Regions from separate parts of the Actinomadura sp. NEAU-AAG7 genome, predicted to be linked through region 2. Evidence: predicted binding sites of a transcription regulator. Region 2 holds the regulator's gene; the other holds the start of a gene.
What was found. The regulator LexA, encoded in region 2, represses DNA repair genes until DNA is damaged. The targets are predictions, from matches to a motif close to TCGAACANNTGTTCGA.
Positions count from the first base shown of each region.

Region 1: the regulator LexA is predicted to act here: its motif matches at 8,546-8,561, upstream of ruvC (crossover junction endodeoxyribonuclease RuvC).

Region 1 covers NZ_JAHFZY010000013.1:51,773-67,627, reverse strand. Annotated here, with positions in the region: gene pgsA (phosphatidylinositol phosphate synthase) at 1-91, shown strand, start outside; gene KLI87_RS38645 (phosphatidylinositol mannoside acyltransferase) at 136-1,014, shown strand; gene KLI87_RS38640 (glycosyltransferase family 4 protein) at 1,011-2,186, shown strand; gene KLI87_RS38635 (hypothetical protein) at 2,195-2,737, shown strand; gene KLI87_RS38630 (DUF3048 domain-containing protein) at 2,856-3,908, shown strand; gene pdxS (pyridoxal 5'-phosphate synthase lyase subunit PdxS) at 4,058-4,975, shown strand; gene KLI87_RS38620 (hypothetical protein) at 5,158-5,772, shown strand; gene pdxT (pyridoxal 5'-phosphate synthase glutaminase subunit PdxT) at 5,868-6,485, shown strand; gene KLI87_RS38610 (YebC/PmpR family DNA-binding transcriptional regulator) at 6,489-7,244, shown strand; gene eis (enhanced intracellular survival protein Eis) at 7,313-8,464, shown strand; gene ruvC (crossover junction endodeoxyribonuclease RuvC) at 8,572-9,174, shown strand; gene ruvA (Holliday junction branch migration protein RuvA) at 9,171-9,776, shown strand; gene ruvB (Holliday junction branch migration DNA helicase RuvB) at 9,773-10,837, shown strand; gene yajC (preprotein translocase subunit YajC) at 11,015-11,659, shown strand; gene secD (protein translocase subunit SecD) at 11,760-13,532, shown strand; gene secF (protein translocase subunit SecF) at 13,538-14,683, shown strand; gene KLI87_RS38570 (adenine phosphoribosyltransferase) at 14,830-15,354, shown strand.
Region 2 covers NZ_JAHFZY010000005.1:28,595-44,449, forward strand. Annotated here, with positions in the region: gene KLI87_RS22855 (FAD-binding oxidoreductase) at 1-322, shown strand, start outside; gene KLI87_RS22860 (class I SAM-dependent methyltransferase) at 394-1,659, shown strand; gene KLI87_RS22865 (YbhB/YbcL family Raf kinase inhibitor-like protein) at 1,895-2,512, opposite strand; gene KLI87_RS22870 (hypothetical protein) at 2,886-3,587, opposite strand; gene KLI87_RS22875 (glycosyltransferase) at 3,965-5,977, shown strand; gene KLI87_RS22880 (long-chain fatty acid--CoA ligase) at 5,988-7,532, opposite strand; gene KLI87_RS22885 (lytic polysaccharide monooxygenase) at 7,829-8,473, opposite strand; gene KLI87_RS22890 (hypothetical protein) at 8,756-9,370, shown strand; gene leuS (leucine--tRNA ligase) at 9,562-12,030, shown strand; gene lexA (transcriptional repressor LexA) at 12,178-12,876, opposite strand; gene KLI87_RS22905 (LysM domain-containing protein) at 13,053-13,382, shown strand; gene nrdR (transcriptional regulator NrdR) at 13,740-14,213, shown strand; gene KLI87_RS22915 (vitamin B12-dependent ribonucleotide reductase) at 14,337-15,855, shown strand, end outside.

The DNA of each region.
Region 1 (15,855 bases), on a different contig from region 2:
GCCGAGGCCCGCGCCGGGCCGCCCCGCCGAACCCGCCGAACCCGCCGAACCCGCCGAACCCGCCAGACCCAAAGCGGAGCGCAGGCCGTGACCCGGCCGCGCGGCGCCGCCCCGGCCTCGGTCCGCGACGAGGTCATGGACGCCGCGTACGCGCTCGGCTGGACGGTCGTCCGCAAGATGCCCGAGCGCGCCGCGCGGCTGGCCTTCGCCGCGCTGGCCGACCGCACCTGGCACGGCCACGGGTCCGGGGTGCGCCAGCTCGAACGCAACCTGTGCCGGGTCCTCGGCAAGGACGCCGTGGACGACGAGGTCCGCGTCCTCAGCAAGAAGGTGCTGCGCTCCTACTTCCGCTACTGGCTGGAGGTGTTCCGGCTCCCCGAGTACGACCGGGAGCGGATCCTCGGCGGCATGCGCGTCACCGGCGAGAAGAAGATCTTCAGCAACCTCGACGCGGGACGCGGCGTCGTGCTGGCGCTGCCGCACATGGGCAACTACGAGCACGCCGGGGCCTGGCTCGTCCACAGCGGCTACCCGTTCACCACCGTCGCCGAGCGGTTGAGGCCGGAGTCGCTCTACGACCGTTTCGTCGAGTTCCGCGAGGGCCTCGGCATGGAGGTGCTGGCCCACAAGGGCGCCTCGGCCTTCGGGCGGATGGCGCGGCGGCTGCGCGCCGGGCGCCCGGTGTGCCTGGTCGTCGACCGCGACCTCACCGCCACCGGCGTGGACGTCGAGTTCTTCGGCGCCACCGCCCGGATGCCCGCCGTGGCCGCCGCGCTGGCCCTCCAGACGGGCGCCGCGCTGATCCCCGTGACACTCTGGTACGAGGGGGAGTACTGGGGGGCGCGGGTCCACGAGGAGATCCCCGTCCCCGGGCAGGGCTCCCGGCAGGAGAAGATCCAGGCCATGACGCAGGAGATGGCGCGCGTCTTCCAGGAGGGCATCGCCGCCCACCCGGAGGACTGGCACATGCTCCAGAAGGTCTGGGTCGAGGACCTCGCGGAGGCACCCCGGTGAGGGTCGGCCTCGTCTGCCCGTACACCTGGAACGTCCCGGGCGGCGTCCAGCGGCACATCGCCGACCTCGCCGAGACGCTGATCGGCCTCGGCCACCGCGTGTCGGTGATCGCGCCCGCCGACGAGGACGCCGAGCCGCCGCCCTACGTGGTCTCGGCCGGGCGCGCCGTCCCCGTCCCCTACAACGGCTCGGTGGCCCGGCTGGCGTTCGGGTTCCTGTCGGCGGCGCGGGTCCGGCGCTGGATCAACGAGGGGCGCTTCGACGTGCTGCACGTCCACGAGCCCGCCGCGCCCTCGCTCGGCCTGCTGGCCTGCTGGGCCGCCGACGGGCCGATCGTCGGCACCTTCCACGCCTCCTACGAGAAGTCCCGCGTGGTGTCGGTCACCGCCCCGATCCTGCAGAGCGCCCTGGAGAAGATCACCGGGCGGATCGCGGTGTCGGAGGCCGCCCGTACCACGCTCGTCGAGCACCTCGGCGGCGACGCCGTGCTGATCCCCAACGGCGTCGCGACCGAGCGGTTCGCGATGGGCGAGCCGCTGCCCGGCTGGCCCGGGCGCGGCGGCCCGCGCTCCGGCGGCTCCGGCGGCGAGGGGGAGGGCGGCGCCCTCGGCTTCCTCGGCCGCATGGACGAGCCGCGCAAGGGCCTCCAGGTCCTGCTGCGCGCCTTCGAGGTGCTCGGCCGCCGCCGCCCGGGGCTGCGGCTGCTGCTCGCCGGCCCCGGCGACGCCGACGACGTCGTGGCCCGGGTCTCGCCCGAGCTGCGCGACCGCGTCGTCGTGCTCGGCATGGTCAGCGAGGAGGACAAGATCCGCGCCTACCACTCGGTGGACGTGTTCGTCGCGCCCAACACCGGCGGCGAGAGCTTCGGGATCGTGCTCGCCGAGGCGATGGCGGCGGGCGCGCCGATCGTGGCCAGCGACATCGAGGCGTTCGACCGGGTGCTGCTCGGCGGCCGGGCGGGCGTGCTGTTCCCGGTCGGCGACCACGAGGCCCTGGCCGCCGCCGCCGACGACCTCCTCGCCGACGCCGCGCGGCGCAAGCAGCTCTCGGCCGAGGCGCGCGCGGCCGTCCGCGCCTACGACTGGTCGTCGGTGGCGCGGGACGTGGTGCGCGTGTACGAGACGGTGTCCCTCGACAGCGCGGGCGTCGTCGAGTCCGGCGTCGGCGCCTAGGGGACCCCATGTCCTACGACTGGATCATCGACGTCCTGTTCTGGATCGCGGTCGTCTTCCTCGCCGCCGGGTACGTCTCGTGGCGCGCCACCCGCCTGGACCGGCTGCACGTCCGCGTCGAGACCGCCCGCGCCGCGCTGGACGCCGCGCTGGTCCGGCGGGCCGCCGCCGCGCTGGAGCTGGCCGCCTCCCGCCTGCTGGACCCGGCGACCAGCCTCGTCCTCGCCACCGCCGCGCACGAGGCCCGCACCGCCGACGCCGACAACCGGGAGTTCGCCGAGAGCGACCTGTCCCGCGCGCTGCGCGCGGTCGTCGACCAGCCCGAGTTCGCCAGCACGCTCGCCGAGCGGGCGGACGGCGAGGGGAAGGCCGTCCTGGAGGAGCTGTCCTCGGCCGCCGCGAAGGTCGCCTACGCCCGCCGGTTCTACAACGACGCCGTCTCCCAGGCCCGCATCGCCCGCCGCAAGCTGCTCGTCCGGGTGCTGCCGCTGCACGGGCGCGCGCCGCTGCCCGGCTTCTTCGAGATCGACGACGACCCCCCGGGCATCTGAGCGGGCACCCTTCCGACTCCCCTTCCGGGGGCCGCGCATCCCCGGGGTTCGCATACGGGGGTTCCCATCTGGGTGGGTTCGCTACCCTCGGGCAGATCGCTCAAGGGAGGGTCATATCGTGCGATACGCGTGGGAAACACCCCGTCGCGGCCGGTTCGTCACGCACGGGCGGACGGCCGCGGCGCTCGCGGCGCTCGCGCTGCTCGGCGCCGCGGGGGCCGCGTGCTCGGACGGCTCGGACGGCGGGACCGCGAGTCCCCCCGGCGCGCCGGGCCCCTCCGGATCCGGCACGCCCGAGCCGACGGCGCACCCCTTCACCGGCGGCGCGACGGGCCGGCGCAACCCCGTCCTCGCCGTCAAGATCGAGAACACCCGGCCCGCGCTGCCGCAGGCGGGGGTCTCCTCCGCCGACATCGTCTACGTCGAGCAGGTCGAGGGCGGCGAGACCCGGCTGATGGCGGTCTACTCCTCCCGGCTGCCGGGCCGCGTTGGACCGGTCCGCAGCGCCCGCATCTCCGACCTGCACATCCTCCCGCAGTTCGGCCGTCCCGCGTTCGCCTTCAGCGGCGTCCAGAGCAAGATGAAGCCCTACATCCGCCAGGCGCCGGTCTACGACATCTCCCAGGACAACGCGGGGTCCGCCTACTTCCGCGCCGGGCCCAAGCCCATCCCGTACAACCTCTACGCCGACCCGAGGAACCTGCTGAAGCAGGCGCCGAAGGCCGAGCCGCCCCGCGACATCGGGTTCCGCTTCGGCCCGGCGCCCGAGGGCGGCAGGCCCACCGCGTCCTTCACCGCCCGGTGGCCCGCGACGACGATGGGCTTCACCTGGTCGGCCCGGCAGAAGCGCTGGCTGGCGTCCTGGGGCGGGCGGCCCGACCTCGCCGCCGAGGGCGGGCGGCTCGGCGGCCGGACGATCGTCGTCCAGTACGCCCGGACGACCAGGTCCCGGTTCCACGACTTCCTGGGCAGCTACACGCCGCTGATCCGCACCACCGGCTCGGGACGCGCGCTCGTCCTGCGCGACGGGAAGTCCTACCAGGCCCGGTGGACCCGGCCCAGCGAGGACAAGGGCACCGCCTACACCACCCCCGACGGCAGGCCGATGACCTTCGCGCCGGGCCAGGTCTGGGTCGTTCTGCTCAACGACGGCAAGCCTCGCATTCCGTGACGAACCCTTACGGACCAGTGAGTCGGGGGCGTTCTGCGGTCACTTCGTAAGCCAAAAAGTCGCGGTTCTGACACTCTGCCCGGTCGAGATGTCCCGCTAGCAGGCAATATCATGGAAGTGACCTGTCGTCCGCGAGGTGAGGAATGCCCGTGTCCACTTCCAGTCCCGCCCCCGAGAACACCGCGCCCGAGACGGGGACCGCCCGCGTCAAGCGCGGCATGGCGGAGATGCTCAAGGGCGGCGTGATCATGGACGTCGTCACGCCCGACCAGGCGAAGATCGCCGAGGACGCGGGCGCGGTGGCCGTCATGGCCCTGGAGCGGGTTCCCGCCGACATCCGCGCCGAGGGCGGCATCTCCCGGATGAGCGACCCCGACATGATCGACGGGATCATCTCGGCGGTGTCCATCCCGGTGATGGCCAAGGCGCGCATCGGCCACTTCGTCGAGGCCCGGGTGCTCCAGGCGCTCGGCGTCGACTACGTCGACGAGTCCGAGGTGCTCACCCCGGCCGACTACGACAACCACATCGACAAGTGGGCCTTCACCGTCCCGTTCGTGTGCGGCGCCACCAACCTCGGCGAGGCGCTGCGCCGCATCACCGAGGGCGCGGCGATGATCCGCTCCAAGGGCGAGGCCGGCACCGGCGACGTCTCCAACGCCACCACCCACATGCGCCAGATCCGGCGGGAGATCAGCCGGCTCGGGTCGCTCGCCGACGACGAGCTGTATGTGGCCGCCAAGGAGCTGCAGGCGCCGTACGAGCTGGTCAAGGAGGTCGCGCGGGCCGGCAAGCTGCCCGTCGTGCTGTTCACCGCCGGCGGCATCGCCACCCCCGCCGACGCCGCGATGATGATGCAGCTCGGCGCCGAGGGCGTGTTCGTCGGATCGGGCATTTTCAAGTCCGGCAACCCCGCCCAGCGCGCCGAGGCCATCGTGAAGGCCACCACCTTCCACGACGACCCCGAGGTGATCGCCAAGGTCTCCCGCGGCCTCGGCGAGGCCATGGTCGGGATCAGCGCCGCCTCCCTCGGCGAGGACCAGAAGTTCGCCGGCCGCGGCTGGTGACCCCGCGCTGACCGACCCCGGCGCCCGCCGCCCGTCCGAGCCCGCCGGCACGGGCGCGGCGGCCGGGCGGCAACCGGGGGACCCCCCTCCACAACGCGCAGGTCGAGGGATTACGCTGGCCGCGCGGCCGGTGGGCAGGCGCGAGGCCTCCCGGGCGGTGCCCGGCCGCGGGAGGGACGAGCATGGCTTGGTCGGTCGCGCTGGCATGCGCGAGCGCGGGTGAACCCACCGAGGTGTTCCGGCCGGGCCTGGTGTCCGATCCGGGCGCGGCCGCGGAGATCGCGCGCGGTCTCTATCCGGCGGCCACCCTCACCGAGACCGGTGACACGGTCCTGGACTTCGCGCTCTGGCCCTACGAGGACGAGCTGTTCGTCGGCGCGTTCGAGCGGGCGCTGCTGCTGTGCGACCGGCGGCTGTTCAGCCTCGACGACGACGCCCGCCGCATCGCCGACACCGCCGCCGCCGCGCTGCCGGGCTCGCGCTGCGGCGTCCTCGTCCTGCACACCGTCATCCACGGCTGCTGGTTCCGCTGGTACGAGTCCGGCGCGCTGCTCCGCGAGGTCTTCGTGACCGCCGAGGACGGCGTCGTCGTCGACCAGGGCGACCGGCTGCCCGCCGAGCGCCCCTTTTGGAGCGCGATCGACGCGGGCGCCGCCGACGTGCCGCTGCCCTTCGACCCCGAGGAGTTCGGCCTGGCGCTCGCCGAGGCCCACATGTTCGGGCGCGGCATCGCCAGCCGGGGCCAGGACGGCTTCCTCCCGCTGGAGCTGCCGCTCCGCCGGTTCAAGCACGCCTGACCCTCGGTCCCCCGGGAAGATCCCGCACGTCCTGGAACGTTGTACGAGACGTCTGATACCGGCCAAACCCCCGCGTACCCCCGGAAGGTTCCTACGTGACTGCTGTGCCGACGATCGGTGTCCTCGCCCTGCAGGGAGACGTGCGCGAGCACGCCCGCGCGCTGGAGGCCGCCGGGGTGCGGACGCTGGACGTCCGCCGCCCCGACGAGCTGGAGCGGGTGGACGGGCTCGTCCTCCCCGGCGGGGAGTCCACCACGATGTGGCGGCTGGCCCGCTCCTTCGAGCTGCTGGAGCCGCTGCGCAAGCGCGTCGAGGGCGGGATGCCCGCCTACGGCTCCTGCGCCGGCATGATCATGCTGGCGGACCGGATCCGCGACGGCGTGGCGGACCAGGAGACCGTCGGCGGGATCGACATGACCGTGCGGCGCAACGCCTTCGGCCGCCAGGTGGACTCCTTCGAGGCCGAGGTGCCGCTCACCGGCATGGGGGACACGCCGTACCACGCCGTCTTCATCCGCGCGCCCTGGGTGGAGTCGGTCGGGGAGGCCGTCGACGTCCTCGGACGCGCCGAGGGCGGTCCGAACGCCGGTAGGATCGTCGCCGTCCGTCAGGGCCGCCTGCTGGCGACCGCCTTCCATCCGGAGCTGACGGGCGACTTCCGCGTGCACCACTACTTCGCCGATCTGGTGCGCCGGGCGACCGAGGAGGATTGACAGATGTCCGGCCATTCCAAGTGGGCGACGACCAAGCACAAGAAGGCGGCCCTCGACGCCAAGCGGGGCAAGCTCTTCGCCAAGCTGATCAAGAACATCGAGGTGGCGGCCCGCACCGGCGGCGGCGACCCCGACGCGAACCCCACCCTGTACGACGCCATCTACAAGGCGAAGAAGAACTCCGTCCCCAACGACAACATCGAGCGCGCGCGCAAGCGCGGCGCCGGTGAGGAGGCGGGCGGCGCCGACTGGCAGAACATCACCTATGAGGGCTACGCCCCCGGCGGTGTCGCCGTGCTCATCGAGTGCCTCACCGACAACCGCAACCGCGCCGCGTCCGAGGTCCGGGTGGCCCTCACCCGCAACGGCGGCTCGCTCGCCGACCCCGGCTCGGTGTCCTACATGTTCAACCGCAAGGGCGTCGTGATCGTCCCCAAGGCGGGCACCAGCGAGGACGACCTCATGATGGCCGTGCTGGACGCCGGCGCCGAGGAGGTGGCCGAACTGGACGAGGAGAACTTCGAGGTCGTCAGCGAGGCCGGCGACCTGGTCGCCGTCCGCAGCGCGCTGCAGGAGGCCGGCATCGACTACGAGTCGGCCGAGAGCAAGTTCCTGCCGAGCGTCACCGTCCCGCTCGACGAGGACAACGCCAAGAAGGTCTTCCGGCTCCTGGACGCCCTGGAGGACTCCGACGACGTCCAGGACGTCTACGCCAACTTCGACGTCTCCGACGAGATCATGGCCTCGATCGACGCCTGAGCACGGTCTCGGCGGGTTAGCCCGGCCCGGCCCGCCGCCGGTCACCGGCGGCGGGTACGGTCTGGATCATGGAGATCCGCGCCCTCGAACCCGATGAGCCCGAGGCCGCCCGCGACGTCCGGGCCCGCGCCTTCGGGCCCTACTCGGACGCGGAGTGGGAGCGGTCGCTGCGCTACAACGCCGCCACGCTCGCCGCCGAACGGCAGTTCGCGGGCTTCGACGGCGGACGCGTCGTCGCCGCCGGACGGCTGCACGACATGACGCAGTGGTGGCACGGGCGGGCGGTGTCGCTGGCGGGCGTCGGCGGCGTCGCGGTCGCGCCCGAGGAGCGCGGCCGCGGGCTCGGCCGCGCGCTGATGGCCGACCTGCTGGAGCGCTGCGCGGCGCTCGGGCACCCGCTGTCCATGCTGTATCCGGCGACGACGCGGCTGTACCGCTCGCTCGGCTGGGAGCACGCGGGCGCCCAGCACAAGATCGACTTTTCGGCCGAGGCGCTGCGGGGGATCGCGGCCGAGCGCGTCCCGGTCCGCCGCGCCGGGCCGGAGGACGCCGCCGAGGTCGCGGCCGTCATCCGCCGCGTCCACCGGGGCGCGGGCGACTGCGGTCCGGTCGGATGGGCGGACGCGGACTGGCGCGTCCAACTCGCCGAGGAGAACGACTTCTCCTACCTGGCCGACGACGGGTTCCTCACCTACCGCTGGACGGGCGGCAAGACGGCGCTGGAGGTCGTCCGGCTCGTCGCGGCGTCGGAGCGCACCCTGCGGGCGCTGTGGGCGATCGTGGGGTCCGGGTCGTCGGTCGCGCCCACCGTCCACGCGTGCGTCGGACCCATGGACGCGGCGCTGTGGCTGCCCGCCGAGCGCGAGGTCGACCACGTCCGCCGCAACCAGTGGATGCTGCGCGTGGTCGACGCGCCCGCCGCGATCGAGGCGCGCGGCTACCCGGCCGGGGTGGGCGCCCGGGTGCCCCTGCTGGTCGACGATCCGCAGCGCCCGTCGAACTCCGGCCACTGGCTGTTCGAGGTCGCGGACGGGCGCGGCCGGCTGGAACGCTCCGCCGAACACCCGGACGCCGTCCGGCTCGGGCCGCGGGGCCTCGCCGCGCTCTACGCGGGCGTCCCGGTCGCCACCCTGCGCCGCTCCGGGCTGCTCCGGGGCGGCGACGCGAGCGCGCTCACGGCGCCCTTCGCCGCCGCCCCCTTCTCCCTGGACTACTTCTGAGGGCCTTCCGGAAGCGGATTACTTCCGCGACACGTCCGCCGCCGCTGAACGGGTGGGATGCTGGCTTGGTAGCGTGTTCGGCCGAACAGATGATCGAAGGAGTGGCCGTGCGGGTGATGGGGGTGGACCCCGGGCTCACCCGGTGCGGGGTGGGCGTCGTCGAGGGCGCCCCGGGGCGGCGGCTCCATCTGGTGCACGTGTCGGTCGTCCGCACCGACCCGGGCGAGGACCACGCCCTCCGGCTGCTCGGCATCGAGCGCGGCGTCGAGGCGCTGATGGACGAGCTGGCCCCCGAGGCCGTCGCCGTCGAGCGCGTGTTCTCCCAGCACAACGTCCGCACCGTGATGGGCACGGCCCAGGCCGCCGGGATCGCCATGCTCGCCGCCGCCCGCCGCGGGCTGCCGGTCGCGCTGCACACCCCGAGCGAGGCCAAGGCCGCCGTCACCGGCAACGGCCGCGCCGACAAGGCGCAGGTGACCCGGATGGTGACGCGCCTGCTGAACCTGGAGACGGCCCCCAGGCCCGCCGACGCCGCCGACGCGCTGGCGCTCGCCATCTGCCACGTGTGGCGCGGCGGCGCCCAGCAGCGGCTCGCGCGCGAGCAGCGGAGCCGGATCGAGGACGCGGCGCGCGCCGAACGCGAGCGGCTCGCCGCCCGGACGGCCCCGGCGGTGCGGACCGCCCCGACCAGAGGAGGAACCAGCCAGTGATCGCCTTCGTCAGCGGCCAGGTGGCCGCCGCCGGGCCCGACGGGGCGGTGATCGACGTGCGGGGCGTCGGGTACGCGGTGCAGTGCACCCCCGCCACCCTGGCCGGCCTGCGGGTCGGCGACCAGGCCCGGGTGCCCACGTCCCTGGTCGTCCGGGAGGACTCCCTCACGCTGTTCGGATTCGCCGACGACGACGAGCGCACGGTGTTCGAGCTGCTCCAGACCGCCAGCGGGGTCGGCCCCCGGCTGGCGCTGGCGATGCTCGCCGTCCACACCCCCGACGCGCTGCGGCACGCCGTGGCCGCCGAGGACCTGGCCGCGCTCACGCGCGTCCCCGGGATCGGGAAGAAGGGGGCCCAGCGCATCGTCCTGGAACTGAAGGACCGGCTCGGCGGCCCCGTCGGGGACGGCGCGCCCGCCACCCGCGCGGCGGGCCCCGCCCAGGCGTGGCGCGCCCAGGTTCAGGCCGGGCTGATCAACCTCGGCTGGTCGGCCAAGGACGCCGACGCCGCCGTGGAGGCCGTCGCCGCCGACCTGGACGGCGGCGAGACGCCCCCGGTCGCCGCCCTGCTCAAGTCCGCGCTGCGGAAGCTCAGCGGATGAGCGAGGAGGAGCGGCTCGTCTCCGCGGACGCCGAGAACGTCGACGAGCAGGTGATCGAGGCGGCGCTGCGGCCGAAGAAGCTCGACGACTTCGTCGGGCAGGAGCGGGTCCGCGAGCAGCTCTCGCTCGTCCTGCACGGCGCCCTGCGGCGCGGCCGCACCCCCGACCACGTCCTGCTGTCGGGCGGCCCCGGCCTCGGCAAGACCACCCTCGCCATGATCATCGCCGCGGAGCTGGGGCAGCCGCTGCGGATCTCCTCCGGGCCCGCGATCGAGCGGGCGGGGGACCTCGCGGCGGTCCTGTCCACGCTCGCCGAGGGCGAGGTGCTGTTCCTGGACGAGATCCACCGGCTGGCGCGGCCCGCCGAGGAGATGCTCTACATGGCGATGGAGGACTTCCGGGTCGACGTCGTCGTCGGCAAGGGCCCGGGCGCGACCGCCATCCCGCTCGACATCGCGCCGTTCACGCTGGTGGGGGCCACGACCCGTGCCGGGATGCTGCCCGGCCCGCTGCGCGACCGGTTCGGGTTCGTCGCGCACATGGACTTCTACGGCCCCGCCGAGCTGGAGGTGATCGTCCGCAGGTCGGCCCGGCTGCTGGACGTGGAGATCACCGACGACGGCGCCGCCGAGATCGCCGGGCGGTCCCGGGGCACGCCCCGGATCGCCAACCGGCTGCTGCGCCGCGTCCGCGACTACGCCGAGGTCCGCGCCGACGGCGTGATCGACCGGGAGCTGGCCCGGGTCGCGCTGAAGCTCTACGAGGTGGACGAGCGGGGCCTCGACCGGCTCGACCGCGCCGTCCTCGGGTCGCTGCTGCGCAAGTTCGGCGGGGGGCCGGTGGGGCTGTCGACGCTCGCGGTGTCGGTGGGGGAGGAGCCCGAGACCGTCGAGGTCGTCGCCGAGCCCTTCCTCGTCCGGCAGGGGCTGCTCGCCCGCACGCCGCGCGGCCGCGTCGCCACCGGCGCCGCCTGGGCCCACCTCGGCCTCACGCCGCCGCCCGCCGCGCCGCTGACCGGCACGCTCTTCGACGTGGACGGGGACGCCGAAGGCACGGAGTAGTGATCATCGGATAACGGCTTGGGAACTTCCCGGCGTGACCGATCGTCACGTCGTTGCCGGGGTCTCGCGTACTCTCTAGACTCCGGGACTTGGTTCACCGTCCCCAGCCGACGGTTTCGCGGGAGTGACCGCTTCGGTCACAGGCTGGGCAAACCACATCGGAAGGATGCCCCAGTAATGGGCGGCAGCGACATGATTATCGCGGCGGGTTCGGGCGGCGGCGGGGGTTTCAACCTGCTGCTGCTCCTCGCCGTACCCCTGGTCTTCTACTTCTTGCTGATCCGGCCGCAGAGCCGGCGCCGCAAGGAGCAGGCGCAGATGCAGGCCCGCATGGAACCCGGCGCCACGGTGCTGACGACCAGCGGCATGCGCGCCACGGTCGTGGAGGTCGACGACGACGGTCTTCTCCTGGAGATCGCCCCCGGCGTCGAGGTCCGCTTCCTCAAGCAGGCCGTCATGCAGGTCCTCAAGAACGACGAGCCCGAGGACCTCGACGACGAGCTCGACGAGGACGACGACGACCAGGACGAGGCCGAGGACGCGGGGCGTGTCGAGCTGACCAAGTCCGGTGCGGCCGACAAGTCCGACGACACGGACGCCGCCGACGAGACCGCCTCCGCCGATGACACCGCGGACGAGGACGGCGACGACGACGACGCCAAGGGCTCGGGGCGCTCCAAGGGCGCCGAGTCCGTCGAGGTCGCCGAAGGGGCGGGGGCGACGGCCGCGGACGTCGCGGACACCGATGCCCCGGCCGCCAAGTCCGGGTCCAGGTCGAGGGTGCGCGTGAAGGCGAAGGCCGCGGAGAAGCCCACGGCCTGACGCCCCCTCCGGCACCGATACAAGACGGGAAAAACGACCAGTGGCTCCGCCTAGCAATGTTCCCAAGCCAGGGCGCACGCTCCTAGCGCTCTTCGCGATCATGGTGGTGCTGGCCTGCGTGGCCGTCCTGCAGGGGCGGACCACGCCCAAGCTGGGACTGGACCTCGCGGGCGGGACCACCGTCACCCTCACGGCCAAGACCGAGTCGGGGAAGAATCCCCCGTCCTCGCAGATGAACCAGGCCGTCAAGATCATGACGCAGCGCGTCAACGGCCTGGGCGTCTCCGACGCGGAGGTCGCCAAGCAGGGCAACAACAACATCGTCGTGAACGTGCCCGGCGAGGGCCAGGGGCGCGTCGTCTCGCTGATCGGGACGACGGCCAAGCTCCAGTTCCGGCAGGCCTTCGCGATCGCCGACGGCAAGCCGACCACCGGGGCGCCCGCCTCGCCCGCGCCCTCGGCCAGCCCGTCGGGCAAGGACGACGGCAAGAAGAAGGACGACAAGGCCAGCCCCTCGCCGTCCGCGTCGGCCTCGGCCTCGCCGTCCGGCTCGGCGTCCGCCACCCCGCGGGGGCGGGCGCTGTCGGGTGCGCTCACCGCGCCCACCCCGAATCCGTCCGGCTCGGCCACCCCGTCCGGCACTCCCTCGGGGACGCCGACGGGCGTCCCGTCGGGCATTCCGCAGCAGCCACAGCAGCCCCAGCAGCCCCAGCAGGACTACACGGGCATCGACGACAAGAACGTCATCAAGCAGTTCGAGGCCCTCAACTGCTACACCGGCGACCGGCGGGCGCCCGGGTCCAACGACCCGAACCGCAAGTGGGTCGCCGCCTGTGACCAGAAGGAAGAGAACGGCCAGGTCACCAAGTACATCCTCGGGCCGGTGCGGGTCCTCGGCGAGAACGTCGACGGCGCCAACGCGATGCCGCCGGACTCCCAGCAGGGCCAGGCGAGCTGGTCGGTCTCGCTGAAGTTCGACGGCAAGGGCGGCCGCCAGTTCGGCCAGGTGACCACCGAGGCCTACCGCGCCTACCAGCAGAACCCCAGCTCCCCGCAGGCGCAGATCGCGATCGTCCTGGACGGCCAGGTCGTCTCGGCGCCCAGCATCAACCGGGGCGCGATCAACGGCGGCACCGCCAGCATCGACGGCCCGCCCGACAGCTTCAACCGCCAGTACGCCACCGACCTCGCCAACGTGCTCAAGTACGGCGCGCTGCCGCTGGAGTTCACGCAGAGCTCCATCGACGAGGTGTCCTCCACGCTCGGCGCCGACCAGCTGGAGGGCGGCCTGATCGCCGGCGCGATCGGCCTCGGCCTGGTGGTGCTGTACTGCATGCTCTACTACCGGGGCCTCGGCCTGGTGGCCGTGTCCAGCCTCGTGGTGGCCTCGGCGATCACCTACATCTCGGTGGTGATCCTCGGTGAGGGCATGGGCTTCCGGCTCTCGCTGCCGCACATCATCGGCCTGATCGTCTCCATCGGCATCACCGCCGACTCGTTCATCGTCTACTTCGAGCGATTGCGCGACGAACTGCGCGCCGGCCGCAAGCTGCGCTCGTCGGTGGAGAACGCGTGGAAGCGGGCCCGGCGCACCATCCTGGTCGCCGACGCCGTCACCTTCCTCGCCGCGCTGGTCCTGTACTTCCTCGCCGTCGGCGGCGTGCGGGGCTTCGCGTTCGCGATGGGTCTCACGACGCTGATCGACGTCGTCGTGGTGTTCTTCTTCACCAAGCCGATGGTGGCGCTGCTGTCGCGCACCGACTTCTTCGGCCGCGGCCATCCGCTGTCCGGGTTGGACGCCAAGCGGCTGCGCAAGTCCGCGCAGAACGCGGCGGCCACCAAGGCCGCGCGCACGACGAGCCAGGAGGTCTGAGCGAAATGGGGCTGCGTGCGGCGATCTCCCGGATCTACCGGGGCGAGATCAGCGCCGACATCGTCGGAAAGCCGAAGATCTGGTACTCGATCTCCGGGTTCCTGCTCGTGCTGTCGATCGCGGGCCTGCTCGTCCAGGGCCTCAACATCGGCGTGGAGTTCAAGGGCGGCTCGGTCTTCACCTTCAAGGCCTCCGGCCACTCGATCGAGGACGTGCGCGGCGCCGTCACCGGCGGCGGCGCCCACCAGGCGATCGTGCAGAAGGCCGGCGGCGACTGGCGGGTGACCACCGAGAGCCTGTCCTCCGCGCAGGTCACCGAGGTCAAGAAGAGCGTCACCCAGCGGCTGGACGTGCCGGAGAGCAAGGTCAGCACCCAGGTCGTCGGCGCCTCGTGGGGCGGTGAGATCCAGAAGAAGGCCTGGCAGGCGCTGGTCGTCTTCATGATCTTGATCATCGGCTACCTGTCGGTGGCGTTCGAGTGGCGGATGGCGCTGGCCGCGGTGGTCGCGCTCGTCCACGACCTGGTGATCACGGCGGGCGTCTACGCCTGGTCGGGCTTCGAGGTCACCCCCGCGACCCTGCTGGGCTTCCTGACGATCCTCGGGTACTCGCTGTACGACGCGGTGGTCGTCTTCGACATGATCAAGGAGGTCACCAAACCGCTCACGGCGGCCTCCAGGACGACCTACAGCGAGGCGGCGAACCAGGCGCTCAGCAGCACCCTCGTCCGCTCGCTGAACACCTCGCTGGTCGCGATCCTGCCGGTCGGGGCGATCCTGTTCATCGGCACCACGCTGTTCGGCGCGGGAACGCTGAAGGACCTGTCGCTCGCCCTGTTCGTCGGCATGATCATCGGTACGTACTCCTCGCTGTGCGTGGCGACGCCGCTGCTCGTCCAGCTCAAGGAGCGCGAGCCGAAGTACAAGCAGATCCGCGCCAACATCGCGCGCCGCGAGCACAGCGCGAAGCGGCAGGCCAAGGCCGCCAAGGTCACGCGGGCGACGGGGTCCTCCGACGAGGATGCCGACGACGATGACGACGACGGCGGTGCCGAGGACGTGAAGGCGAGCGTGACCGTCCGCAAGGTGGTGCAGCAGGGGCCGCGCCAGCAGCCCAAACGCGGCAGCCGCCAGCAGCGCCGAGGCAAGTAGCGAAGATCGGATAGACACCGGCGGCCGTGCCGCGCCCCTCCCGACCGGGAGGGGACGCGCGCACGGCCGTTCCTTGAGCGGTGGAGTCCATCCTCAAGGGGACCAGCGGCATCCAGCACGGCGGTACCGAGCGCAGGGAGACGAGCGTGGACCTCGACAAGCTGATCCAGGAGCGGATCCGCGACGTGGACGACTATCCGAAGCCGGGTGTGCTCTTCAAGGACATCACCCCGCTGCTGGCCGACCATGTCGCGTTCGCGGGCGTGGTCGACGCGATCGTCAACCACCACGGCCGCGGCACCATCGACAAGATCGTCGGGATCGAGGCGCGCGGCTTCATCATCGCCGCGCCCGTCGCCTACCACTTCGGCGCGGGCTTCGTTCCGGTGCGCAAAAAGGGAAAGCTGCCCTCGCGGACCCACGAGGAGACCTATGATCTCGAATACGGGACCGAGACGATCGAGATGCACGTCGACGCCTTCGGCCCCGGCGACCGGGTGCTGATCGTCGACGACGTGCTGGCCACCGGTGGGACGGCCAGGGCGGCCGTCGATCTCGTCCGCCGAGGCGGCGGGGAGGTCGCCGGGATCAGCGTCCTGATCGAGCTTTCGTTCCTCCAGGGACGCCAGAGGCTCGGGAATGTGGACGTCCATTCGCTGGTTACGGTCTAGCACCAAAAAGGGGCCGGATACACTGGCGAGATCCGGGCCGGTCGCGGCCCGCGGGACCGGTCGGTGCACCGGGCCCGCTCTGACCAGGGAGGCTGAGTGCCAGGTGAGGTGGTATCGACCGACGCGGTGACCGACGCCGCGGTGGATCTCGCGGCCGAGTCCCGCCCGGACCGGGGCGGCGCCGTGGACGAGACCGCCGAGGCGGCGGGAACGCCGCCCTCCGCCATGCCGCCGGCCAGACCGCCCGCCAGGCCATCCGCCCAGTCGCCGCCCGCCCGGTCGCCATCCGCGGGCTCCCCGCCCGCGGGGGCGTCGCCCCCGGGCCCGCCCGCCCTGCCGACCGCCGCGACATCGTCCGACCGGTCCTCCGCCGGCAGGGCGGCGTCCGACAGCACGCCGCCGCCGGGCACGGCGGCCTCCGAGAGGGCTCCCGAGAGAGCACCGTCCGACCGGCCCGCAGGGCCCGCCGCGACGCCCGGGAGCGCCGCCACCGCCGACGGC
Region 2 (15,855 bases):
GAGCCCCATCTGGCTGTGCCCGCTCCGGGCGAAGGAGCGGTGGCCGCTCTACCCGCTCGAAGTGGGCCGGACGTATGTGAACGCGGGGTTCTGGGGGACGGTGCGGCTGCCACCGGGTCGGATCCCCGAGCACCACAACCGGCTGATCGAGCGCGAGGTCGCCGCGCTGGAGGGGCACAAGTCGCTGTACTCGACGGCGTTCTACGCCCGGGACGAGTTCTGGCGGTACTACGACGGGGAGACCTACCGGCGTCTCAAGGGGGCCTACGACTCCCAGGGGCGGCTGCTGGACCTCTACGACAAGTGCGTGCGTGGACGCTGACCAGGCGTCCGATCGGGGGGATGCCTCGGAGGGCTGGTGGCCGACGGGGCGGAGAGACAGGAGGGATCAAGATGACGCTGGCCAGGGTCTTCGAGCAGCTCGCCGGGGCTGAGGCGCCAGTGGAGTTCACGGCCTACGACGGGTCCCGGGCGGGGGTGCCGGGCGCGGACATCCGGTTCGACGTCCGCTCCCCGTACGCGGTGTCCTACCTGCTGCATTCGCCCGGGGCGCTGGGACTGGCCCGCGCCTACGTCACCGGCATGATCGATGTCAGCGGCGACATGGTGCGGGCGCTCACGACGATGCAGCAGGTGCTCGGCGACGTGACGCCCCGCGACAAGGCGCGGATCGTCGGCGGGGTGCTGGGCGACCCGCTGCTGCGCGCGGCGATGTCGCGCCGGCTGGACCCGCCGCCGCAGGAGGCCCCGTTCAGCCGCGTCCCGACGTGGCTGCGGCACTCCAAGCGCCGTGACGCGAAGGCGATCTCGCACCACTACGACGTGTCCAACACGTTCTACGAATGGGTGCTGGGCCCGTCCATGGCCTACACCTGCGCGTGCTACCCGTCCGAGGACGCGACGCTGGAGCAGGCGCAGTTCCACAAGCACGACCTGGTGGCGAGGAAGCTCGGGCTCCGGTCCGGGATGCGGCTGCTGGACGTGGGCTGCGGCTGGGGCGGGATGGTGATGCACGCCGCCAAGGAGTACGGCGTGCGGGCGCTCGGGGTGACGCTGTCCAAGCAGCAGGCGGAGTGGGCGCAGAAGGCGATCGCCGACCGCGGCCTGTCCGACCTGGCGGAGGTCCGGCACCTCGACTACCGGGACGTGGCCGAGACCGGCTTCGACGCGGTCAGCTCGATCGGGCTCACCGAGCACATCGGCAAGAAGAACCTGCCGTCCTACTTCGGGTTCCTGCACGGCAAGCTCAAGCAGGGCGGGCGGATGCTGAACCACACCATCACCCGGCCCGACAACGCGTCCCCCGCCATCAAGCAGGGCGGGTTCATCAACCGGTACGTGTTCCCCGACGGCGAGCTCGAAGGCCCGGGGTACGTCCAGACGCAGATGAACGACGCGGGCTTCGAGATCCGCCACCAGGAGAACCTCCGCGAGCACTACGCGCGGACGCTCACCGGCTGGTGCGACAACCTCGACGCGCACTGGGACGAGGCCGTCGCCGAGGTGGGCGAGGGCACGGCGCGGGTGTGGCGCGTCTACATGGCGGGCTGCGTGCTCGGGTTCAACCAGAACTGGATCCAGCTGCACCAGACGCTCGGCGTGAAGCTGGACGACGACGGCGGCAGCCACATGCCGCTGCGTCCCGACTGGGGAGTGTGACCAGGGCGTCGCTCCCCGCGGGACGACGAGCCGGCCGGACGCCTCGGGCCGGCTCGTCGTCGTCCTGCGGCGGCCGGGACGCGGAGCGCCCCGGCGTGCGCGCCTTCGCCGCGCACGCCGCGCGTTCCCCGTTCCGTCCGCGTTTCCCGCGTTCTCTGTGTTACCTGTGTTCCTCGTTACCTGTGTTCCTCGTGCCACCGGCGTTTCGCATGGTCCTTTCGGTCTGCCGGACGGCTCATGATTCCCCGGACACGGCGGTCGATCCTATGGACGCCCTCATGATGGCCTGGGCCGCCGTCCGGATGGAGGAGTTGGACGAGAGTTCCGACAGGGTCGCCTTGTTCAGCGCGTAGACGGTGAACTCGTAGGTGTTCACCGACGACGGCGAGCAGGGGCCCTGGTATCCGAACAGGCTCGCGCTTCCCCGGTAGTAGACCTGCCGCGACCCGGCCGGGACGGTGGGCTGGTAGACGTGCTCCACATTCTGCGGGAGCGAGCCGACGGTCGCCGGAATGTCGTAGATGATCCAGTGCAGCAGCGCGTTGTTGTCGAGGTCGCGCATGATGATCGCGTAGCTCTTGGCCTCGGCCGGGCCGCCCGTCCACGCGAACGGCGGCGACTCGTTCTTCTGGCCCGGGTCGCCGCTGCCGTCGCTGGTGCACAGGTGGACCTTCGGGATCGTCCCGCCGGGACGGAAGGCGCTGCTGGTGATGGAGAACGCGGCCTTGGAGGCGGCGGGGGACGAGGCGGCGCGCGTCGGGGCGGCGGGGGCGGAGGCGGCGTCGGCGGCGGTCGCGGTGCAGGCGGTTCCCGCGGCGAGCAGTGCGCAGAAGAGGACTCGGCTGGTGATCACGGGGTGCTCCTAAGAAGGACGGTTCCGGATTCGGTGCTCCCCCCGTTTACCCCTGATATTCACGTTGGTCGTCTCGTAGTGTAGGGACAGCGCTTTCCGCGCGCCACCGCCCCGGTGCCGCCGGTCCCGGTCTTCCAGGAACTTCTGGGCACTTCTCGGGCTTTTGTTGGCACCTGCGGCGCACTCCGGCACCCGCGCGGCGCAATTGTGGCAGGGAAGTACAGATCACCGTGGCACGCATCGACAAAGGCGAAGAGTTTCGCCGGTGATGGCGGGCCGCCGCGCCCGCGGGTGAATAGCGAAAGGCCGGGCAATTCCCGCGGCCGGGATCGTCGACCCCGGCCGCGGGGCGCCCGGCCCCGTGCGGGAACGGTCAGAGGAGTTCGAGCGTGCCCATGATCTGGTCGGCGTCGTCCGGCATCTCGCCGTCCTTGGCCGTGACGGTCAGCGAGCAGGCGCGGGACCCGTCGGCGACCTGGACCTGGCGGCCGGTGAGGGTGCCGGCGGCGGTCCGCAGCGAGTAGGTGGTGCGGATCCCGGGACGGCCGGCGACGGTCGTCCGGGTGATCTCGACGTCCTGCGCGCCGAGTTGGACCATGCCCGACCGGGTGGCGGCCTCCAGCGCGTCGACCGAGGAGACGGGGGTCGGCGTGCAGAGCGCGTTGACGTTGGTGGCGTAGCCGCGCTGGGCGGCCTCGGTCTCGACCGCGTACAGGGCCTTCTGCTTCTCCAGCGAGGCGAAGCTCTGCCGGAGCATCTCCTCGTTCGCGCCCTGGAGGCCGAGGCGCTTGAGGCCCTGCTCGGCCTCGCCGCTGGTGAGGTCGATCTCCATCCAGCCGGCCGGGATCGACATGCGGACGCCGTTCTCGGGTCCGCCGACGGTCTTCCACCCGGCGGGCGTGCCGCCGTTGGCCGAGCCGGCCGGGGTCTGGGACGGGGCGCTGGCGGACGGGGCGGAGGGAGGGGTCGGGGCCGGGGGCAGCGCCGGGTCCTCCTTCTTGTCGCCCAGGCAACCGGTGAGGGACAGGGCGGCGGCCGTGGCCACCACCGTGCAGGCGATCAACCGGCGGACCATGAGGGGGTTCCTTTCGCAACACAGTGTGTGGAAAAGAGATGCTTTATCCGACCTTCCGGTTCAACCTCATCTCTGTGACCTGCATCACACACAAGGCGAGTATCCGTGGGGGATTGGCGGCATATATGTCCGGTTCGCCCGTCCTTGTGCGGGCGGTCTCGCCCCGAATGACCGGGTTCGAGTCCCGGGCCCCGTCGGCGGCGGTACGGGCCGGCGACGGTCCGGTGAACGTTGGGTGGCGACCCGCCCGGGTACGGCGGACGGCGGGAACGGCGCGTCTAGCGTGAACGCGAGGGCGGCCGCCGCCGCGCCCCCGCCGCCGTGCCGCCCCCTCCGCACCGCCGTCCCTTCCACCGACCTCACACCGGGAGCCCGCCGTGCCGGACACCGACCCGACGACCGCCGAGATCAACGGTCTGCGGGCGCGGGGCGACCGGCTCGCGGCCGACAACGCCGCCGTCCGGATGCGCCTCGCCGAGCTGGAACGCCAGCGGGACGAGCGCGACGAGCAGATCGGCCGGCTGATCGGCTCGCTCAACGACGCCGCGCGCCGCGTCGGCGAGCTGGACCGGGCCCGCGCCGAGCAGGAGCACCGCGCCGACAAGGAGCGGTGGCGGTTCGAGGAGCTGCGGCTGCGCCGCTGGACGCGGCTCGGCCCGGCGCTGGCCGCGCTGCGCCGCAGGCCGCTCGCGCCCGCCGCGCTGCGCCGCGTCCGGGACGCGCTGCGCGAGCGCCCCCTGCCGCCCGAGCCCCCGGCCGAGCCCCGCCGGACGCGCCGTCCCGACGTCCGCGTCGCCGACACCGAGCCGGTCGAGCCGGCGGGCGCCGCGCCGCGTCCGCCGGAGGGCCCGGTCGCCCGCCCCGGCCTCGTCGCGGCGGTCGTGCTCGGGCCCGTCCTGGAGGCGGCGCTGCGCTACGAGTGGACGCAGGTCGCCGGCCTGAAACCGGGCGACTGGTGGGAGACGCTGGAGGCGCGGCGCCCCGCGCTGCTGCTCGTCGAGTCGATCGGCACCGGTCTGCCCGTCGCCGAGATGGCCGCCTGGTGCCGCGAGCGCGGCGTCCCGTCCGCGTACTGGGACACCGGCGCGGGCCTCGGCGAGGCCGCCGGGGCCTTCGACCACGTGTTCACCGTCGACTCCGGCGCCGTCCCCGAGCACCGGCGGCGGCTCGGCCACGACCGCGTCACGCACCTGCCGTTCGCGGCCCAGCCGCGCCTGCACAACCCCGTCCGCGTCCACGACCACGGCCGGTACCCGCTGCTGTACGAGGGGGAGTACGACGCGACCGCCGAACCGCTGATCGCCCCCGCGCCCCGGCTCGGCGCGCACTTCGCCGCGACCGGGGTCCCGCACCTGTACCGGCAGCGGGTCGTCCCGCCGTGGCCGCACGAGCGGGCCGCGTCCGCCCGCAAGCGCTACCAGGTCATGATCGCCCCGGACGCGCGGCGGGCGTACGAGGCGGCCGCCGCCGGGGTCCCGGTCGTCCACCACAGGGCGGACGCCGCGCCCTCCTTCGGCCCCGCCGTGGAGGACGGCAAGGACGCGGGGCGCATCCTCCGCGCGCTCCTGCGCGCTCCCGAACTGCGCGACCGGCAGGCCCACCTCGCCCTGCGCGAGATCCACGCGGCGCACACCTACAGGCACCGGGTCGACACCGTCCTGGAGAACCTGGGGAGCGCGCCGGTGCGGCGGGACGAGCGGCCCACCGTGTCGCTGGTGATGTCGACCTGCCGCGCCGAGCAGATCGCCCCCGCCGTCGAGATGATCGCGGCCCAGGAGTGGCGTCCGCTGCAACTCGTCATGGTCCTGCACGACCTGGACCTCGACCCCGTCCAGGTGCAGAAGCAGGCCATGGCCGCCGGGCTCGACGACGTCGCCGTCCTCACCGCCGACCGCTCGCGCACGCTCGGCGCGTGCCTGAACATGGCGATCGACGCCGCCGACGGCGACTACGTCGGCAAGGTGGACGACGACGAGCTGTACGGCCCGCACTACCTGACCGACCTCGTCCCCGCCTTCTCCTACACCGACGCGGGCGTGGTCGGGAAGCTCGCCCACTACGCCCACCTCGGCTCGATCGACGCGACGCTGCTGCGCTACCCCGACCTGGAGAACCGCTACGTGGACGTCCTGCGCGGCGGCGCGCTCCTCGGCCAGGGCGACCTGATGCGCTCCTACCGGTTCGCCGACCTCGGCCGCGGCGAGGACACCGACCTGTTCAAACGGCTCCGCGCGGACGGCGTGCGCGTCTACGCCGCCGACCGGTTCTCCTTCGTCACGATCCGGCACGCGGACGCGGCGCGCCACACCTGGCGTCCGAGCGACCTGGAACTCCTGTCCGAGAGCCGCGTCGCGTTCTACGGGTTCGCCAGGGAGCACATCCTCTTCTGAGAGGCGGAGGTCAGCGCAACTCGCGCTTGAGGATCTTGCCGGTGGCGGTCATCGGCAGCTCGTCGCGGAACTCGACGATGCGCGGGTACTTGTAGCCCGCGAACCGCTCCCTGCCCCACGCGACCAGCTCGTCCTCGGTCACGGTGGCGTCCGGCGTGCGGATCACGTACGCCTTGACCTCCTCGCCGTGGGTGGCGTGCGCGACGCCCACGACCGCCGCGAGCGACACCTGCGGGTGGGTCATCAGCTCCTCCTCCAGCTCCCTCGGGTACACGTTGAAGCCGCCGCGGATGATCATGTCCTTGGAGCGGTCGACGATGTAGTAGTAGCCCTCGTCGTCGCGCCGGGCCACGTCGCCGGTGCGGAACCAGCCGTCCCGGATCGCCTCGTCCGTCGCCTCGGGACGGCCGTGGTAGCCCTTCATGACGTTGTGCCCGCGGATCGCGATCTCCCCGGGCCCCTCGCCCTCGATCTCTTTCCAGTCGTCGTCGATCAGCCGCATCTCCACGCCCCAGATCGGGAGGCCGATCGACCCCGCCTTGGTCGGACGGTCCGGACGGTTGAACGAGGCCACCGGCGAGGTCTCCGACAGCCCGTACCCCTCCAGGATGTTCACCCCGAACCGCTCCCGGACGCCCTTGATGACCTCCATCGGCAGCGCCGCCCCGCCCGACACCGCCACCCGCAGCTCGGCGCGGATCGCCTCGATCTCCCCCGGCGACGCCTCGGCGTGCAGCAGCCCCCAGTACATCGTCGGGACGCCCGCGAAGAAGTTCACCTTCTCCGCGACCATCAGCTCGACGGTCTGCCGGGCGTCGAACCGCGCCTGCATGACCAGCGTCGCGCGCCGGTAGAGCCCCACGTTCATCACGCACGTCTGCCCGAAGATGTGGAACAGCGGCAGCGTCACGAGGAACGTGTCGTGCAGCGTCCGCCGGTACAGCGTGTCGTCCACCATCGCGTTCATGAGCAGGTTGCCGTGCGTGAGCTCCGCGCCCTTCGGCTGCCCGGTCGTCCCGCTGGTGTAGATGATCACCGCGGTGTCGGTGCTCTCGGTGCGGACCGTCTCGAAGGTGTCGGGCTGCCCGGCGAGCGCCGCCCAGAACAGCTCGGCCCCCTCGACCGGCGACTCGGTCGTCGCGAGACTCGCCGGGAGCAGGAAGAGGTGCTCGCAGCCCTCCACCTCGGCGGACCCGGCGCGGCCCGTCTCGCCGAGCGGGAAGTCCGGCGTCCCCTCGAAGCAGAACAGCGCCTTCGCCCCGGAGTCGGCCAGGTGGTAGGCGATCTCGCGGGGCCGTAGCAGCACGTTCAGCGGGACGACGACCGCGCCCGCCTTCAGCGCCCCGAAGTAGACCATCGGGAAGTAGGGCAGGTTCGGTGAGGCCAGCGCGACCTTGTCGCCCGGTCCGATGCCGCGCGAGCGCAGCAGGTTCGCGACCTGGTTCGCGACCCCGTCGACGAAGGCGTAGGAGAGCCTGATGTCGCCGAACACGACGGCGTCCCGTTCCGGCGTCTCGCGGGCCGCGTCCTCCAGCAGCACGGACAGGTTGAGCATGGCACTCCTCGCGGGGTGGGCTCCCGCCGGTTGTTACCGGCGAGTGTTGGAACCGTCCAGCTCATCCTGCTGCATGCGGTTCGGCCCGCGCCATCCCCCGGTGTGTGCCGTGACGTGCCGTTCTTCGCGCCTTTCCCGTTCCCGGTGGCGGTCGCGGGGAGCGACCGCCCCGCCCCGCCGTGCCGGGCGGCGGGACGGGGCGGTCGGCCGGAGGGGGCCGGGGGCCGGACGGGTGCGCGGTCCCGTCCGGCCCCCGGCGCGGGCGCAGAGCGGCAGCCCGCGGGGGGAGGTCGAGGTCAGCCGAAGTCGACGTCCGAGCACTGGTAGAAGGCGTTGCCCGTGTCGGCGATGTCCCAGACGGCCACGATCAGGTGCCGGCCGTGGCGGACCGGCAGCGTGCCCGAGTGGGAGAAGTCGCGCGGCGGCTGCTTGTTGCCGTAGTCCAGGCGGAGGAACGGCGTCAGGTCGAGCGCGGCACGGGTCACCGGCCGCTTGTAGTCCCAGCCGTCCTTGGTGACGAAGTACCGGAAGGACGCGGTGGAGTGGGCCGCGGTGAGCGTCCAGGCGAAGGTGTAGGACTGCCCGCCGGTCAGGGACGTGGCGGGCCACTGCCCGCCGCGCGGGTCGTCGAGCGGGGCCCAGCGACTGTCACCGGCGGCGCATATCGTGCCGTCCCGGGGGCCGGACTTCGGGAAGCCCTTCGGGCCCTCGACGCTCTGCGGCTCGTACTTGACCTCCCCGCAGTCCTTCACCGTGCCCTGCTTGCAGAAGAGGGCGCGGCTGACGGGGGTGTTGGTGTAGCCGTGCGAGAAGGCGGGGGCGGCGACGACCACGGTGAGCCCGGCCGAGGCGGCGGCGGCGAGCACCAGCGTCCTCGCGCGGGGCGTGGGGAGCCTGCGGGATGAGGGGAGTCTTCGGGGCGGACGGAGTCTGCTGGGCATACGCGATCCTCCTGGCGGGGGGACTGGAGGGGTGGGGTCCGGATGGAGTCGGTAGCCGTGGGGCGGGGAGCGTGCCGGGGTGGGGCGTCCGGGGACGGCCTCCATTTCTAATAAGAAACCTTCCTATTAGTTTCCGGCTGGAACGGTGCCTAGTCAAGGTTTCAAACATTTGGCCGGATTCGGCCAGGTTCGCCCGGCGTGGCCGGGGTGCCCCCTCCGTCCCACGGCCGCGCCCGCGTCCCCGTTACGATGTGCCGCCTCACCGAGAAAGGGTCCGAGATCTTGATTATCTTCGGCTGGCGGGTGGTCTTCTTCACCCTGAGCAAGGGTGTCTTCCACTGCCCCGACTGCGGCGGCGACCGCGAGTACCGGCGCCGGCAGGGCCGCAACTTCTTCACGCTGTTCTTCATCCCGGTCATCCCGCTGAACAAGACCGGCGGCGAGTTCGTCGAGTGCGACACCTGCCACGGCCGCTGGAACCTCGGCATCCTGGAGGTTCCGACCACCGCGCAGCTCGCGCTGATGCCGGCGATGCTGCTGCGGATGGCCATCGCCCAGGTGCTGCGCTCGGGCGACTACACCCACGCGGCCGCCCGCGGCCGCGCCGTCACCGTCGTCCGCGAGGCGGGCGACCCGTCCTACGACGACGGCGCGCTCACCGCCGACCTCGGCCGCCCCTTCGACGAGGTGCGCGTCGAGATGGCGCGCGCGTCCTCCGCGCTCGCGCCCGAGGCCAGGGAGAGCATCCTGCGCGCCGCCGCCGAGGTCGCGCTGACCGACGGGCCGCTCAGCGTCAACGAGGAGGGCACGCTGTCCGCCGTGGGCGCCGACCTCGGCCTCACCCACGTCCAGGTGACCGGCGTGGTCTCGCTCGCGCGCCAGTCGTCGGGGCACTGAGGGGGGCCGCCGGAACCCTCGGCGGGAGGGCTTGCGGTTGCGCTACGCTTGCTGTATGCCAGCCAGGCTGCTCCTTATACGACCACGCTGACGGATCGACGTCAGCGTGGTGGCCCCTCCTGTGCGAGGGGCCGTTTCATGTCGGCGGGCGGTCTGGGGACCCAGTTGATCAGGATGCGGAGTCTGGAAGCGTGAGCAGCGACGAGCACTACGACCCACGGGCGGTTCAGGACAAGTGGCAGGCCCGCTGGGCGGAGCTCGACCCGTTCGAGGCCGTGGAGACCGGCGAGGGCCCCGAGCGCCGCTACGCGCTGGACATGTTCCCCTACCCCAGTGGTGACCTGCACATGGGGCACGCCGAGGCGTTCGCGATCGGGGACGTCGTCGCCCGCTACTGGTTCCAGCGCGGCTTCAACGTCCTGCACCCCATCGGCTGGGACTCCTTCGGCCTGCCCGCCGAGAACGCCGCGATCAAGCGCGACTCCCACCCCGCCGAGTGGACCTACGCCAACATCGAGACGCAGGCGGCCTCCTTCCAGCGGTACGCGCCCTCCTTCGACTGGACGCGGCGGCTGCACACCTCCGACCCCGAGTACTACAAGTGGACGCAGTGGCTGTTCCTGCGCTTCTACGACCGGGGCCTGGCCTACCGCAAGGGCGGCCACGTCAACTGGTGCCCGAAGGACCAGACCGTCCTGGCCAACGAGCAGGTCGTCGGCGGGCACTGCGAGCGCTGCGGCACGCTGGTCGAGAAGCGCGTGCTGACCCAGTGGTACTTCAAGATCACCGACTACGCCGACCGGCTGCTGGCGGACATGGAGCAGCTGGAGGGGAGCTGGCCCGAGCGCGTCCTGCTGATGCAGCGCAACTGGATCGGCCGCTCCACCGGCGCCGACGTCGACTTCCTCATCGAGGGGCGCGACGAGCCGGTCACCGTCTACACCACCCGGCCCGACACCCTGTACGGGGCGACGTTCATGGTCGTCGCCGCCGACGCGCCGCTGGCCGAGGAGGTCTGCGCGCCCGCGCAGCGCGCCGCGTTCGAGGCCTACCGCGAGGAGGTCTCCCGCGAGAGCGAGATCGAGCGGCTGTCCACCGAGCGCGAGAAGACCGGCGTGTTCCTGGGCCGCTACGCGGTCAACCCGGTGAACGGCGAGCGGCTGCCGGTCTGGGCGTCGGACTACGTGCTGGCCGAGTACGGACACGGCGCGATCATGGCCGTGCCCGCGCACGACCAGCGCGACCTGGACTTCGCGCTGAAGTTCGGGCTGCCGGTCCGCGTGGTGGTCGAGACCGGCCAGGCCGACCCCGCCGAGACCGGCGTCGCCACCCCCGGCGACGGCGCGATCATCAACTCCGGCCCGATCGACGGGCTGGACAAGGCCGAGGGCATCGCCAAGATCATCGAGATCCTGGACGAGCGCGGCACCGGGCGCGCCTCGGTGAACTTCCGGCTGCGCGACTGGCTGGTGTCGCGGCAGCGGTTCTGGGGCTGCCCGATCCCGATCGTCCACTGCGAGGCGTGCGGCGAGGTCCCCGTCCCGGACGACCAGCTGCCGGTGCGGCTGCCCGAGGGCCTGCGCGGCGCCGACCTGGCGCCCAAGGGCACCTCGCCGCTGGCCGCCGCGTCCGACTGGGTGAACGTCGAGTGCCCCAAGTGCGGCGGCGCCGCCCGGCGCGACACCGACACCATGGACACCTTCGTCGACTCGTCCTGGTACTACTTCCGCTACTGCTCGCCCGGCTACGAGGACGGCCCGTTCGACGTCGAGCGGGTCCGGCGGTGGATGCCGGTCGACCAGTACACCGGCGGCGTCGAGCACGCCATCCTGCACCTGCTGTACAGCCGGTTCTTCACCAAGGTCCTGTACGACATGGGCATGGTCGACTTCACCGAGCCGTTCCGGCGGCTGCTGAACCAGGGCCAGGTGATCCTGAACGGCAGCGGGATGTCGAAGTCCACCGGCAACCTGGTCGACCTGGGCGAGCAGATCGGCGAGTTCGGCGTGGACGTCGTCCGGCTGGCGATGCTGTTCTCCGGCCCGCCCGAGGACGACATCGACTGGGCCGACGTGTCCCCGCACGGCATGTCCAAGTTCCTGGCCCGCGTCCACCGGATCGCCACCGAGGTCTCCTCGGCGCCCGGCGCGGACGCCGCGTCGGGTGACATCGCCCTGCGCCGCGCCACCGCCCGCGCCGTGGACGAGGCCACCAAGCTGGTCGAGACGCAGCGCTTCAACGTCGCGATCGCGCGGATCATGGAGCTGGTCACCGCGACCCGCAAGGCCATCGACTCCGGCCCCGGCGCCGCCGACCCGGCCGTGCGGGAGGCCGCCGAGGCGATCGCCGTGGTGCTGTCGCTGTTCGCCCCCTACACCGCCGAGGAGGCGTGGGAGCTGCTGGGCGGCACCGCGCCCCTGATCCGCGCGGGCTGGCCGTCCGCCGACCCGGCGCTGCTGGTCGAGGAGTCGGTGACGTGCGTCGTCCAGGTCGCGGGCAAGGTCCGCGACCGCCTGGAGATCCCCCCGGCCATCGCCGACGAGGAGCTGGAGCGGCTGGCGCTGGCCTCCCCGAAGGTCCAGGAGGCCCTGGCCGGCGCCGACATCGCCAAGATCATCGTCCGCGCCCCCAAGATCGTCAACATCGTCCCCAAGCGCTGACCCCGCACGCTCCGGTACCCCGGCAGGCTCGTCCTGCCGGGGTCTTCGGCGTGTGCCGGCCACGCGTGCGCCGTGGAGCGCGGAACAGGCCGAAGGCGGTCACCCCGGTGGGGGAGACCGCCTTCGGTAGGCCCGTTCGGGGGCGCGTCACATCTTGCGCAGGACCGCCACGACCCGTCCGAGGACGGACGCCTCGTCGCCGGGGATCGGCTCGTAGGCGGAGTTCTGCGGCATCAGCCAGATGTGGCCGTCCTTGCGCTTGAACGTCTTCACCGTCGCCTCGCCGTCGATCATGGCGGCGACAACGTCGCCCTGCTCGGCGACCGGCTGCTGCCGGACGACGACCCAGTCACCGTCCGCGATCGCGGCCTCGATCATCGAGTCCCCGGTGACCTTCAGCAGGAAGTGCGTGCCCTCGCCCACGAGCTGCTTCGGCAGCGTGAACACGTCCTCGACGGCCTCTTCGGCCAGGATCGGCCCACCGGCGGCGATGCGGCCCACCAGCGGCACGTAGGCGGGCGCGGGCTGCGTCGAGGTCGGCTGGCCGCCCAGCCCCTCGTAGGTGTCGGGCTCGGTCCGCACCGGCGTCGTGCCCGGGACCCGCACCTCGACCGCACGCGGCCGGTTGGGGTCGCGCCGCAGGAAGCCCTTGCGCTGGAGCGCCCGGAGCTGGTGCGACACGCTGGAGGTGCTGGTCAGGCCCACCGCCTCGCCGATCTCGCGCATCGAGGGCGGGTAGCCCCGGCGCTGGACCGAGTCGCGGATCACCTCCAGCACCATGCGCTGCCGCTGGGTCAGGCCCGTCTCGTCCATGGGCCCGTCGGGCAGCTCCCGGACCTTGCTCATCGCTCGTCGCCTCCCGGGCGCCTCGATCCGTCACTCCTTGTCATGGAACGCTATCGCGTCCAGCGCCGATGATCAAACAATTGTTCGAAGATGAGGGTCGCGTTTTCCCGGTGTCCTGCGGTAGAACATCGTACAGGCGTTCGATCGAAAATGCATTCGACGCTGGGAGGGGAGAGATGTCCGGTTCACCCCATGAACATGTCCCGATCCGCCTGACGCGCCGGGGCCGCGTGGTCGTGGTGACCGGCGCCGCCCTCCTCACCCTGCCCGCGCTCTGGCTCGCCCGGGGCCCCGGGGCCCTGGCGGGCGGGCATGAGGGCGGCGGGCCCTCCGGTCCGGGCGAGACGGTCGTCGTGGAGCCCGGAGAGACCCTCTGGGAGATCGCCACGGCCGCCGAGCCCCGCTCCGACCCGCGCATCGTCGTCCAGCGCATCATCGACCTCAACGGCCTCGGTGGCGACCCCACCGTCCAGCCGGGGCAGCGCATACGCCTCCCCGCGCGCTGACGCGCCCGCGGGGGAGGTGTACGCGCCGTCTCCCGGGGGCTCCTTCCGCCGCCCGGTACGTCCCTGGCGGTCATCCACGGGCCGGATGTGGCGTTCAGCCGTGATCGTCCTGGTCAGGGGCGCGATGCGGGCCCGCCGCGCGACACGCCCGGACCAAGATCCATCTGCTTCGCCGTGACCTGGGCGGACGTGGCGGATGTGACACGGGTCAACGTCCGGGACGCCCGACCGAGGTTGCGTACGCCTGCGCGTCCCCGTACGGTTGACCACAACATCTAGTAGTCACACCGATGTACTTCACCTATATATGGCATCGTTCAGAGGTGTGACGCGTTTTCGTCAGGGGAGGAACCAGACGTGCATTGCCCGTTCTGCCGCAACCCTGACACCAAAGTGATCGACAGCCGGTCCACCGATGACGGGGGCGCCATTCGGCGCCGCCGGGCGTGCTCGGAATGCGGCAAGCGATTCACGACGCAGGAGAATGTGCTCGTCATGGTGGCCAAGCGCAGCGGGGTCACCGAGCCGTTCTCCCGGGAAAAGATCATCGCCGGGGTGCGCAGGGCCTGCCAGGGCCGCCCGGTCGACGAGGATGCGCTCGCGAAGCTGGGGCAGCGGGTCGAAGAGGCGATCAGATCGTCGGGATCCGCGGAAATCCCCTCGCACGAGGTCGGTCTCGCGATCCTGGGGCCGCTCAGCGAACTCGACGAGGTCGCCTATCTGCGATTCGCCTCGGTCTACCGGAGCTTCGAGTCGCTGGACGACTTCGCGAAAGAGATCGAATCACTGCGCAGGTCAGGCTCCTCGGGGGAGTCCGGTCCGCCCCGATAGGGGCGGGCCCGGCAGTACACAGCAGCACACACGTGAAAGCGCCACCGCGCCGGGCATGCCCCGCGCGGCGGCGGAGTTGTTCCTGAACAGGGCCCCGGCGGGTGGCCCGAGAGGGGGAAGGTCATGACGGAGACGGTGAGCGGCTCGGCGGCACGGCGCGGCAAGGGGGGCCGCAAAGGGCTGAAGGTCGAGCGCATTTTCACCACGCCCGGCGTGCATCCGTACGACGAGATGCGCTGGGAGCGTCGTGACGTCGTCATGACCAACTGGCGTGACGGCTCGGTGAACTTCGAGCAGCGCGGGGTGGAGTTCCCCGACTTCTGGTCCCTGAACGCCGTCAACATCGTCACGTCCAAGTACTTCCGCGGCGCGGTCGGGACGCCGCAACGCGAGTGGAGCCTCAAGCAGCTCGTCGACCGGGTCGTCCGGATGTACACCGAGACGGGACTGCGAGAGGGCTATTTCGCCTCCGAAGAGGACGCGGAGATCTTCGACCATGAACTGAAGTACGCGCTGGTCCACCAGCTGTTCAGCTTCAACTCCCCGGTCTGGTTCAACGTCGGCACCAAGTCCCCGCAGCAGGTCTCGGCGTGTTTCATCCTCTCGGTGGACGACACGATGGAGTCGATCCTCGACTGGTACAAGGAAGAGGGCGTCATCTTCAAGGGCGGCTCCGGCGCCGGCCTGAACCTCTCGCGCATCCGCTCCAGCAAGGAACTGCTGTCCTCGGGCGGCACCGCGAGCGGACCGGTGTCGTTCATGCGCGGCGCCGACGCGTCCGCCGGGACGATCAAGTCGGGCGGCGCCACCCGCCGGGCCGCGAAGATGGTCGTCCTGGACGTGGACCACCCCGACGTCGCCGAGTTCATCGAGACCAAGGCGCGCGAGGAGGACAAGATCCGCGCGCTGCGGGACGCCGGGTTCGACATGGACCTCGGCGGCAAGGACATCGGCAGCGTCCAGTACCAGAACGCCAACAACTCCGTCCGCGTCTCCGACGAGTTCATGCACGCCGTCGAGGCCGACGGCGACTTCGGGCTGCGCGCCCGGATGACCGGCGAGGTCGTCGAGACCGTCAAGGCCAAGGAGCTGTTCCGGCTCATGGCCAAGGCCGCGTGGGAGTGCGCCGACCCCGGCATCCAGTACGACGACACGATCAACGCCTGGCACACCAACCCCGAGACCGGCCGGATCACCGCGTCCAACCCGTGCTCGGAGTACATGAGCCTGGACAACTCCTCCTGCAACCTCGCCAGCATCAACCTGCTGAAGTTCCTCACCGACTCCGGGACGTTCGACGTCGCGCGGTTCGTCAAGCTCACCGAGCTGATCATCACCGCGATGGACGTCTCGATCACCTTCGCCGACTTCCCCACCGAGAAGATCGCCGAGACGACCCGCGACTACCGGCAGCTCGGCATCGGCTACGCCAACCTCGGTGCCCTCCTGATGGCGAGCGGCCACGCCTACGACTCCGAGGGCGGACGCTCGCTCGCCGCCGCGATCACCTCGCTGATGACGGGCGTCGCCTACCGCCGCTCCGCCGAGATCTCCGCCGTCGTCGGCCCGTACGCGGGCTACGCCCGCAACGCCGAGGGCCACAAGCGGGTCATGCGCAAGCACGCCGCCGCCAACGACGAGA